Streptomyces sp. SN-593: one gene and its partner. The protein of the gene in region 1 interacts with the protein of each later gene in a pairwise test. Links are inferred from orthologs where the notes say so. Each region holds a gene or a part of one and is shown on either strand. Other genes may lie near its edges.

Evidence for each region.
Region 2: the proteins of RVR_RS01085 (region 1) and clpS interact in binary tests that used the Escherichia coli proteins (3 or more experiments, as listed by UniProt). The link is inferred for Streptomyces sp. SN-593 from one-to-one orthologs.

What each region holds. Positions count from the first base shown.
Region 1 is NZ_AP018365.1:232,305-237,606, forward strand. The notes cover bases 1,523-4,244. They hold RVR_RS01085 (Dps family protein), read right to left. Parts: upstream 3,305-4,244; coding sequence 2,741-3,304; downstream 1,523-2,740. Other genes in these bases: RVR_RS01080 (polyprenyl synthetase family protein), read right to left, coding at 1,523-2,523; RVR_RS01090 (alpha/beta fold hydrolase), read left to right, coding at 3,516-4,244. Outside these bases: crtI (phytoene desaturase family protein), read right to left, coding at 1-1,013; more of RVR_RS01080, read right to left, coding at 1,219-1,522; more of RVR_RS01090, read left to right, coding at 4,245-4,319; RVR_RS01095 (PP2C family protein-serine/threonine phosphatase), read left to right, coding at 4,319-5,302.
Region 2 is NZ_AP018365.1:2,971,275-2,975,733, reverse strand. What follows is about bases 168-3,157. They hold clpS (ATP-dependent Clp protease adapter ClpS), read left to right. Parts: upstream 168-1,501; coding sequence 1,502-1,813; downstream 1,814-3,157. Other genes in these bases: RVR_RS12245 (amino acid permease), read left to right, coding at 2,583-3,157; RVR_RS12250 (DUF2017 domain-containing protein), read left to right, coding at 1,813-2,376; RVR_RS12260 (nicotinate phosphoribosyltransferase), read right to left, coding at 168-1,402. In the rest of the region: more of RVR_RS12260, read right to left, coding at 71-167; more of RVR_RS12245, read left to right, coding at 3,158-4,184; RVR_RS12240 (M67 family metallopeptidase), read left to right, coding at 4,216-4,459. UniProt on the Escherichia coli protein: Involved in the modulation of the specificity of the ClpAP-mediated ATP-dependent protein degradation.

The DNA of each region.
Region 1 (5,302 bases):
AAGGTGGTGCGCCAGGCGCGGCCGAACGAGAGGGTGTGGTGGGCCAGTCCGGGCCAGGTGCGGTCGGTGCCCGCGTGCAGGACGACGGCGGACGGTGAACGGCGCAGGGCCAGCGGCCGGCGGGGGACGCGCTCCAGAAGGCGGTAGGCGTGGGTCAGCTCGCAGCTCAGGACGACCGCGTCGCAGGCGATGCGGCGCTCGGTGGTGCGTACCGCGGTGACCCGGCCACCGGTCCCGCGCTCCAGGGCGACCGCCTCCTGGCCGTACGCGAGTTCCGCTCCGGCGTCCGCCGCGGCGTCGGCGAGCGCGCGGGGCACGGCGTGCATGCCGCCGCGCGGGAAGAACACCCCGGCGACGGTGTCCATGTAGGCGATCACCGCGTAGGCGGCGAGCGCGCGGGCGGGCGGGACACCGGCGTAGAGGGCCTGGAAGGAGAAGACGCGGCGCAGACGCTCGTCGCGCAGGTGCCGGCCGATCGCCGCGTCGAGCCGGCCGAACCCGCCGAGGGCCGCCAGGCGGGCCAGGTCGGGGTGGAGCAGGTCCAGCGGGGAGTCGAGGTTGGCGTCGATGAACCGGCGCATCTGCACCCGGTACAGCTCCTCCAGCCAGGACCGCAACCGCCGGTAGCCGGCCGCCTCGGCGGGGCCGGCGAAGGCGCGGACCGCCTCCTCCATGGCGTCGGGTCGGGTGTGCACGTCCAGGCTGCTGCCGTCGGCGAACCTCGCCCGGTAGGCCGGATGCAGCTCGATCAGGTCCAACCGGTCGCGCAGGGACTCGCCGACCGCGGCGAACGCCTCGGCCAGGAGGTCGGGCATGGTCAGCACCGTGGGCCCGGTGTCGAAGCGGTATCCGCCCAGGTCCAGTCGCCCGGCCCGCCCGCCGGGCCCGGGGTCGCGCTCGACCACGGTGACCCGCCGGCCGGCGCCGAGCAGGTGCAGCGCCGCCGCCAGTCCGGACAGCCCCGCGCCGACCACCACGACGTGGTCGGTGCGACCGGGCACGGTGCGCGTCACCGGGTGCCCGCTCGTTGGGCATGGATGCCGGTCCGGCACCGCGGCGGGATGGCGGTGGGTGCCCGCCCGAGCGCCGCGCGGGGCGCCCCGCGCCGGTTCGGGCGGTTCGGGGTCCCCCCGCGCCGGTTCGGGGTTGCCCCGCACCAGTTCGGGGTCGCCCCGCGCCGGTCCGAGGCGGCCGGGGCACGGCCCTGCCCGGACGGCGTCATCGCGGGCCCCGGGGGACGGGTCCGCCCGCTGCCGCGTGCAGCACGTCGAGCAGGCGGTCGCGGGCCGCCGGATCGAGGCGCGCGGACCGCAGTTCGACCGCGCAGGCGGCGACGAGGTCCGCGATGCGCTGCTCGACGGCCGCACAGGCTCCCGTGTCCGCGAGGACCGCCCGGACCTCGTCCAGGCCGGCCGGCGACAGCTCCCTGTTGCCCAGCGCCCCGCCGAGGACGCGCAGCGCGTGCCGGTCACCTCGACGACGGGCCCGCCGCAGGGCGAGCGCCACCAGGTGGGTCGCCTTGCCCTGGCGGATGTCGTCTCCCGACGGCTTGCCCGTCACCGCGGTGTCGCCGAAGACACCGAGCTGGTCGTCGCGCAGTTGGAAGGCGAGTCCGGCCGCGCGTCCGACGGAGCGCAGGGTCCGCCGTGTGTCCGGGGGCGCTGCGGCCAGCGCCGCGCCGAGCGACAGCGGGCGTTCCACGCTGTAGGAACCGCTCTTGAGCACCGCGGTGCCCAGCGCGTCGTCGCCCGAGCCGGCGTCCGCGGGGCGCGCGGCCAGGTCGAGGTACTGGCCGGCGACCATCTCGGTGCGCATCTCCCGCCACAGTGCCTGCACCTCGGCGCGCGTCGGCCCGGTCAGCCCGGTCTCGGCGAGGAGGTCGTCCGCCCAGGCGAGGGCGAGGTCACCGACCAGGACCGCCGCCGACCATCCGAACGGGGCGGGGGCTCCGGCGGGAGGCACACCGGCCGCGGGGCGGTCCGTATCCTCGTGGCCCGCGGCGAGCCGCACGTGGACGGCCGGACCGCCGCGACGGCGGGGGGAGCCGTCCATCAGGTCGTCGTGGATCAGGGCGCAGCACTGGATGAGTTCCAGCGCCGCGGCGACCCGGAGCACATGTCCCGGACCGTCCTCGGCGCCCGGGGCGCGGCCCGGGGGTCGCTCCTCGTCACGGGCCGCGCCCCGGTCAGTGTCACGGGCCGCGCCCCGGTCCACCGTTTGGGCGCCGCCTCCGCAGGCCCGCCAGCCCCACCACACCAGGGCCGCCCGTCGCCTGGAGGCTCCGGACAGGGCGAAGTCGGCGAGCGTCCCGGCGACGTGCTCCGCGAAACGCGGGTCGAGGGACCTCGCGTGGTCCGAGCGGTCCTCCAGCACCTCGCGCAACACCTCGGTGACCGCGGCCGCCGGGTCGCCGTCCACCGACGACACCGTCCGCGGCGTGTCCTCGGGCGAAGGGCCGGCGCCGACCGCGACGGACGGGGCGCAGGGCGAGGACGGCACGGCGGCCCAGGCCGAACAGCTCACAGGGTCATCCCTTCTGGAAGGTCGCGCCGCTGCGCCGACGTGCCACGGCGCGCGGGGCGACGTGCACGCGTCGTGGGGAGCGCGTTCGCGCGTCCCGCCTTCCGCCCGGCGTCCCGTCCAGGCGCACGGCCAGGGTCCCGGGAGGCCGGCCGACCGGCGTCACGGCTGACGGGTGGCCGGGTCCGGCGGCCCCCCCGGACCCGGGAGGCCGACTCCCTCAGGCGGAGCTGTCGCCTCCGGCGGCCCGTTCCGCGGCGCCGCGCTCCGTCCCGGCCCCCGCGGTGCTCAGGTCGCCCCCGGCGGTCTCCAGGTGCGCGCGGACGAACCACTGGAAGAGTTCCAGGCTGTGCAGTTGGCCGATGAGCATGTCCTGCGTGACCGGGTCGGTCTCCTCGGTGGCGCGCGCCACGGCGCGGTGCTCCTCGATCAGACCGGTGTAGACCACGTCCAGCGCGCCCAGGTGCGCGATGGCGCCGGCCCGGCCGATCCCGTAGTCGTCCCAGGTCCGCTCGGCGACCAGGGCGCCCGGGGTGCCGTGCGGGGAGCCGCCGAGGGTGGAGATCCGCTCGGCCGTCTCGTCGACCATCGCCCGGACCGCCTCGACCTGCGGGTCGAGCATCTCGTGGACGGCGATGAAGTGCGGGCCGACCACGTTCCAGTGCACGTGTTTGAGGGTCAGGGCCAGGTCGTTGAGCGCGTGCAGGCGCAGGTTGAGGAGTTCGATCACCGCGCCGCCGTCGCGGGTCGACATGCCGGGGACGGTGTACCGCGGCGTGCTCATGGTGTTCTGCCTTCCGTCGGAGGGGTTCGCGCCGCGCGGCACTTCCGCCGGGTGCCGGCCCGCGCCACCCATCCTGGAGCCGGAGCGCCGGTGGGCCGGTTGCCGCGCAGCCGGGCCCGGCTTTCTCCACCCGATCGGCTGTGCCGCCGAGCCGGACACGCGGCGAGGGGCCCCTCCCGGGTGCGCGGGGCCGGATGGGAAACTGGCGGGCATGGACATCCGCCGCAGGAACAACGTCACCGTCAGCGGCCCCGCCGACGGGCCCGTACTCCTGCTGGCGCACGGGTTCGGCTGTGACCAGAACATGTGGCGTCTGGTCCTCCCCGCCCTGGCGCGGAGATTCCGGGTGGTCCTCTTCGACTACGTGGGCTCGGGCCGGTCCGACCCCTCGGCCTGGGACGAGCGGCGCTACTCCGCCCTGGACGGGTACGCCCGGGACGTGCTGGAGGTGGTCGCGGAACTGGACCTGCGGGACGTGACGTTCGTGGGGCACTCGGTCAGCGCGATGGTCGGGGTGCTCGCCGCGGCCGAGGCGCCGGACCGGTTCTCCCGCCTGGTGATGGTCGCCCCGTCCCCGCGCTACATCGACGACGACGGCTACCGCGGCGGGTTCAGCGCGGAGGAGATCGACGAGCTGTTGCAGTCGCTGGAGGCGAACTACCTGGGCTGGTCGGCGTCGATGGCCCCGGTCATCATGGGCAACGCGGACCGGCCGGAGCTCGGGCAGGAGCTGGCCGCCTCGTTCTGCGCGACCGACCCGGACATGGCCCGGGTCTTCGCCCGCACGACGTTCCTGTCCGACAGCCGCGAGGACCTCAAGGCGGTCGCGGTGCCGACGCTGGTCCTGGAGTGCTCGCAGGACCTGATCGCTCCCCGCGGTGTCGGCGCCTACGTCCGCGACGCGATCCCCGGCAGCCGGCTGGTCACCCTGGACGCGGCGGGGCACTGCCCGCAGCTCAGCGCGCCGCAGGCCACCGCGGGGGCGATCACCGACTTCCTCGCCGGGAGCCGGTGATGTGCCGCGCCGGCCGGACGCCCGGGCCGGACGAGGAGCAGGACCGGAAGCAGGGCGGAGAGCAGGACGGGGAGCGGGACAAGGAGGGCACGGACGCGGCGTTCACCGCGCTGCTGGAGGACAGCACGGAGGAGCTGTACGAACAGGCGCCCTGCGGCTACCTGTCGACGCTGATGGACGGCACCGTCGCGAAGGTCAACGCCACGCTGCTGGACTGGCTGGGCCTGGACCGCTCCGAGGTGGTGGGGCGGATGCGGTTCACGGATCTGCTCACCGTGGGCAGCAGGCTCTACCACGAGACGCACGTCGCGCCGCTGCTCCGGTTGAAGGGCGAGGCCAGCGGTATCGCCATGGACGTCAAGGCAGCCGCCGGCCGCATGCCGGTGCTGGTCACGTCCCTGGTGAAGACCAGCCAGGACGGCGCCCCGCTGCTGATCCGCACCACCGTCTTCGACGCCCGCGACCGCCGCGCCTACGAGGCCGAGCTGCTGCGCGGCCGCCAGGCGGCGGAGGAGGCACGCCGGCGGGCCGAGGCCGACCGCGAGCGGCTCCAGGAGGCGCTCGCCGTCCTCCAGCAGAACCTGCTGCCCGCCGAACTGCCCGCCGTGCCGGGCCTGGAGGCCAGCTCCTCCTACCACACCGCCTCCCCGGACCTGCTCGGCGGAGACTTCTACGACCTGTTCCCCCTGGACACCGGCAGGTGGGGGTTCTTCCTCGGCGACGTGTGCGGAAAGGGGCCCCAGGCCGCCGCGGTCACGTCGCTGACCCGCTACACCCTGCGGGCCGCCGCGCTCCACGACCCCGACCCGGTCACCGTGCTGACCACGTTGAACACGGTGCTGTACGAGCGGTACAGCAGCGGCAACGCCCGCTACTGCACCGCGATCTTCGGGGTCCTGGAGCCCGGCGACGGGCACGTCGGGGTGCACCTGGCCTCCGGCGGCCACCCCTCGGCACTCATCCAGCGTGCCGGCGGCACCGCC
Region 2 (4,459 bases), 2.7 Mb from region 1 along the record:
CTCCGTGTGCTCTCCGGTCCGGGGTGCCGAGCTTATTGCGGGAGGCGGCCGGCCTCCAGGGGCGTGGGGGCTACCGGACCTCCGTGGGCAGCACCGGCTCGCCGCGGGAGAGCTGGGTGGCCGACAGCGGCAGGCCCGCCCGCGCGGCGATGTGCCGGGTGCGCGCCGCGTCGAGCGGCTCGCGCCCCACGACCTCGCCGCCGCGCACCAGCGGCACCAGTAGCTGCCGGTCCACCAGGTCGGCGGGGATCTCCCCGCTGCCCACCACCTCGGCCTCGGCGACACCGTCGGCGTCCAGCCGCCGCGCGGCCCACTTCCGCCCGCCCACGCTGGTCTTCCCGCCGAGCGCCTTCTTGGCGACCGCGGTGAGCGGTGCCCCGGCGTCGTCCGGCACGGAGGCGCGGGCGACCAGCTTGTAGACCATCGAGCAGGTCGGCTGCCCGCTGCCGGTCACCAGCGAGGTGCCGACCCCGTACGCGTCGACCGGCGCCGCGGCCAGTGAGGCGATCGCGTACTCGTCGAGGTCGGAGGTGACCACGATCTGCGTGTTCCGCGCCCCGAGGTCGTCAAGCTGCTGGCGCACCCGGTGCGCGAGCAGCAGCAGGTCGCCGGAGTCGATCCGCACCGCGCCCAGCTCGGGCCCGGCCACCTCCACGGCGGTGCGCACCGCCTCGGTGAGGTCGTAGGTGTCCACCAGCAGGGTGGTGGAGCGGCCGAGCGACTGGACCTGCGCGGTGAAGGCGTCCCGCTCGGTGTCGTGCAGCAGGGTGAAGGCGTGCGCGCTGGTGCCGATGGTCGGCAGGCCGTAGCGGAAGCCGGCGGCGAGGTTGGAGGAGGAGCGGAACCCGCCGACGTAGGCGGCCCGGGCGGCGGCCACCGCGGCCAGCTCGTGGGTGCGCCGGGCGCCCATCTCCATCAGCGGGCGGCCGCCGGCGGCCACCGCCATCCGGGAGGCGGCCGCGGCGATCGCCGAGTCGTGGTTGAGGATCGACAGCACCACCGTCTCCAGCAGCACCGCCTCGGCGAAGCTGCCCTCCACCCGCAGGATCGGCGAGCCGGGGAAGTACACCTCGCCCTCGGGGTAGCCCCAGATGTCGCCGGTGAAGCGGTAGTCGGCCAGCCACTTCAGCGTCGGCGCGTCCACCACCCGTTCCCGTTCCAGGAACTCCAGCAGGGGTGCGTCGAAACGGAAGTTCTCCACCGCGTCCAGCACGCGGCCGGTGCCGGCCACGACGCCGTACCGCCGCCCCTCCGGCAGTCGCCGGGTGAACGCCTCGAAGACCGACCGGCGGTGTGCGGCGCCGCTCTTGAGGGCGGCCTGCAGCATCGTGAACTCGTACCGGTCGGTGAACAGCGCGGTGGACGGCACGTCCACCGGCAGTGCCAGGTCTGCTGTGCTCATGCCCACGATGCTACCCCTCATTTCGTCAAACTGACGAGATCTCGGGTCTGTGGGCCCTCTCACACGCCCATTTGTGCGACGGCCCCGCGGCGCGGCAGCATGGAACCTGTGAGCGTCGCACCTGTCGAGATCGAACGTACCGAGCCGAGCGAGGCCCCCTCCGTGGTCCCCGAGCCGGATGTTCCGTGGGTGACCCTCGTCCACAACGACCCCGTCAATCTCATGAGCTACGTGACGTACGTCTTCCAGACGTACTTCGGGTACTCGAAGGGCAAGGCCACCAAGCTGATGAAGGACGTCCACTACAAGGGGCGGGCCGTGGTCTCCAGCGGCACCCGCGAGGAGATGGAGCGGGACGTGCAGGCGATGCACGGCTACGGCCTGTGGGCGACCTTGTCGCAGGACCGCTGATGGCCTTCCGGCGGGCCCGTGCGGGCTCCTTCGAACCGGTCCGCGGTGGCGGCGCCGCCATCGCGCTGGACGAGGTGGAGATCTCGATCCTGCGCAGCCTCACCGTCCAACTGCTGGAGCTGGTCGGCCCCGGCGAGGAGCCGTCGGGCGCCGACGACGACCCGCTGGCGCGGCTGTTCGCCGAGGGCCCCACGAAGCCGCCGGACGACCCGGCGCTGGCCCGGCTCTTCCCGGACGCGTACGAGGAGACCGCCGACGCCTCGGAGTTCCGCCGCTTCACCGAGAACGACCTGCGGGCCCGCAAGCGCGAGGACGCGCTGGCGGTGATCCGGGTGCTCGACGCCGGCGGCCCGGTGCTGAAGCTGACCGCGGACGAGTCCCGGCAGTGGCTCGGCACCCTCAACGACCTGCGGCTGACCCTGGGCACCAGGCTCGGCGTCACCGAGGACGAGGGCAGCGAGCTGTACCACCTGCCCGACAGCGACCCCCGCAAGCCGCTGGTCATGGCGTACCTGTGGCTGGGCGGCCTCCAGGAGAGCCTGGTCGAGACGCTGACGCGCTGACGTGCGCCGCCCCGGGCCCGGGCGCACCGCCCCGGGGCCCGGCCCGATCGCACCGCCCCGTGCCCACCGTGCCCGCTCCCGGGCCCGTCGCGCATCCCTTCCGGCCCCACCGCCGCGGGCGGGCCCCTTCGGCCTTCACGGTGACGTCCGGGCCCACTGCCGCCGCGGCCGCCGCACCGCGGCCGCCGCGGGGTACGTATCCGCGTATGGCGGACGAAACGCGCGTGCGGCCCGTGCCCGGGGGCCCCGAGGACGGCCCGGGCGGCGACCCGGCGGCCGGCTCCGAGGGGTACGCCCGGGGCCTCGGCGGCCGGCAGGTCCAGATGATCGCGATCGGCGGCGCCATCGGCACCGGCCTCTTCCTCGGCGCCGGAAGCGCGATCCACCGCGCCGGCCCGAGCCTGCTGCTGATGTACGCCGTCGCCGGCGCGGCCATCTTCTGCGTCATGCGCGCCCTCGGCGAGCTGCTCACCTACCGTCCGGTCAGCGGCTCCTTCGCCGGCTACGCCCGGGAGTTCCTCGGCCCCTTCACCGGCTACGCCACCGGGTGGACGTACTGGCTGATGTGGGTGACCACCGGCATGGCCGAGGTCACCGCCGCGGCCACCTACGTCGCCTACTGGTGGCCCGGGGTGCCGCAGTGGAGCGCCGCGCTGGCGTTCCTGCTGCTGCTGGCCGCCGCCAACCTGGTGTCGGTCGGGCTCTTCGGCGAGATCGAGTTCTGGCTGTCCACCGTGAAGGTCACCGCGATCCTCGGGATGATCCTGATCGGCGTCGGCGTGCTCACCCTCGGGGTGTCCGCGGCCGGCGGCACCGCCTCGGCCGGCCACCTGTGGCGGGACGGCGGCTTCTTCCCCGGCGGCGTCGGCGGCTCGCTGCTGACCCTCCAGATGGTGATGTTCGCCTACCTCGGGGTCGAACTCGTCGGCGTCACGGCGGGCGAGGCGCGCGACCCGCACCGCACCCTGCCCAAGGCGATCAACACGCTGCCCTGGCGGATCGTGCTGTTCTACGTCGGCGCGCTCGCGGTGATCCTGTGCGTGGTGCCCTGGACGCGGTTCCGGCCCGGGGTCAGCCCCTTCGTGGCCGCGTTCGCCGAGATCGGCATCCCCTTCGGCGCGGGCGTGGTCAACTTCGTGGTGCTCACCGCCGCGCTGTCCTCCTGCAACTCCGGCATGTACTCCACCGGCCGCATGCTGCGCGACCTGGCCGCCAACGGGCAGGGCCCGCGCGTCTTCGACCGGCTCACCGCCCGCCGCACCCCGGCACTGGGCACGCTCGCCTCGGTGGCCGTGATGGGCATCGGCGTGTGGGTCAACTACGTCGATCCCGAAGGGGCGTTCACCTACATCACCGCGTTCGCCACGGTGGCCGCGGTGTGGACCTGGGCGGTGATCCTCGCCGCGCACATCCGCTACCGCGCCGCCGTACGCGCCGGGCGGGCCGCGCGCGCGTGGTTCGCCGCGCCCGGCGGAGCGGCCGCGAGCTGGTGCGCGCTGGCCTTCCTCGCGCTGGTGCTGGTGCTGATCGGCGCCGACGCCGACGCCCGGGTGTCGCTGTACGGGGTGCCGCTGTGGGCGGCGCTGCTCGGCGCCGGCTACCGGGTGCTCAGGCGGCGCGACCCGGCGGCGTTCGCCCGCCGCCCGCACCTGTCGCCCGGCGGCCCGGCCGGAGCGGAGACGCCGCTCGCGGACCCGGCCGCGGCGGACGGCCCGGCGGCCGGGGGCGGAGCGGCCGCCGGCGGGGCGGGCGGGGGCGGGGCGGGCGCGGGCGGGGCGGGCGGAATCCCGCCCACCCCGGCGCTGTAGCCGCCGCACCCGCCCCTGTTACGTTTCCCGCATGCTCACCATCACCCAGGACCTGTACGACGCGATCGTCGCCCACGCCCGCGCCGACCACCCCGACGAGGCGTGCGGGATCGTGGCGGGGCCGGAGGGCAGCGGCCGCCCCGAGCGGTTCGTGCCGATGCTGAACGCCGCCCGCTCGCCGACGTTCTACGAGTTCGACTCCACCGACCTGCTCAAGCTCTACCGCGACATGGACGACCGCGACGAGGAGCCGGTGATCGTCTACCACTCGCACA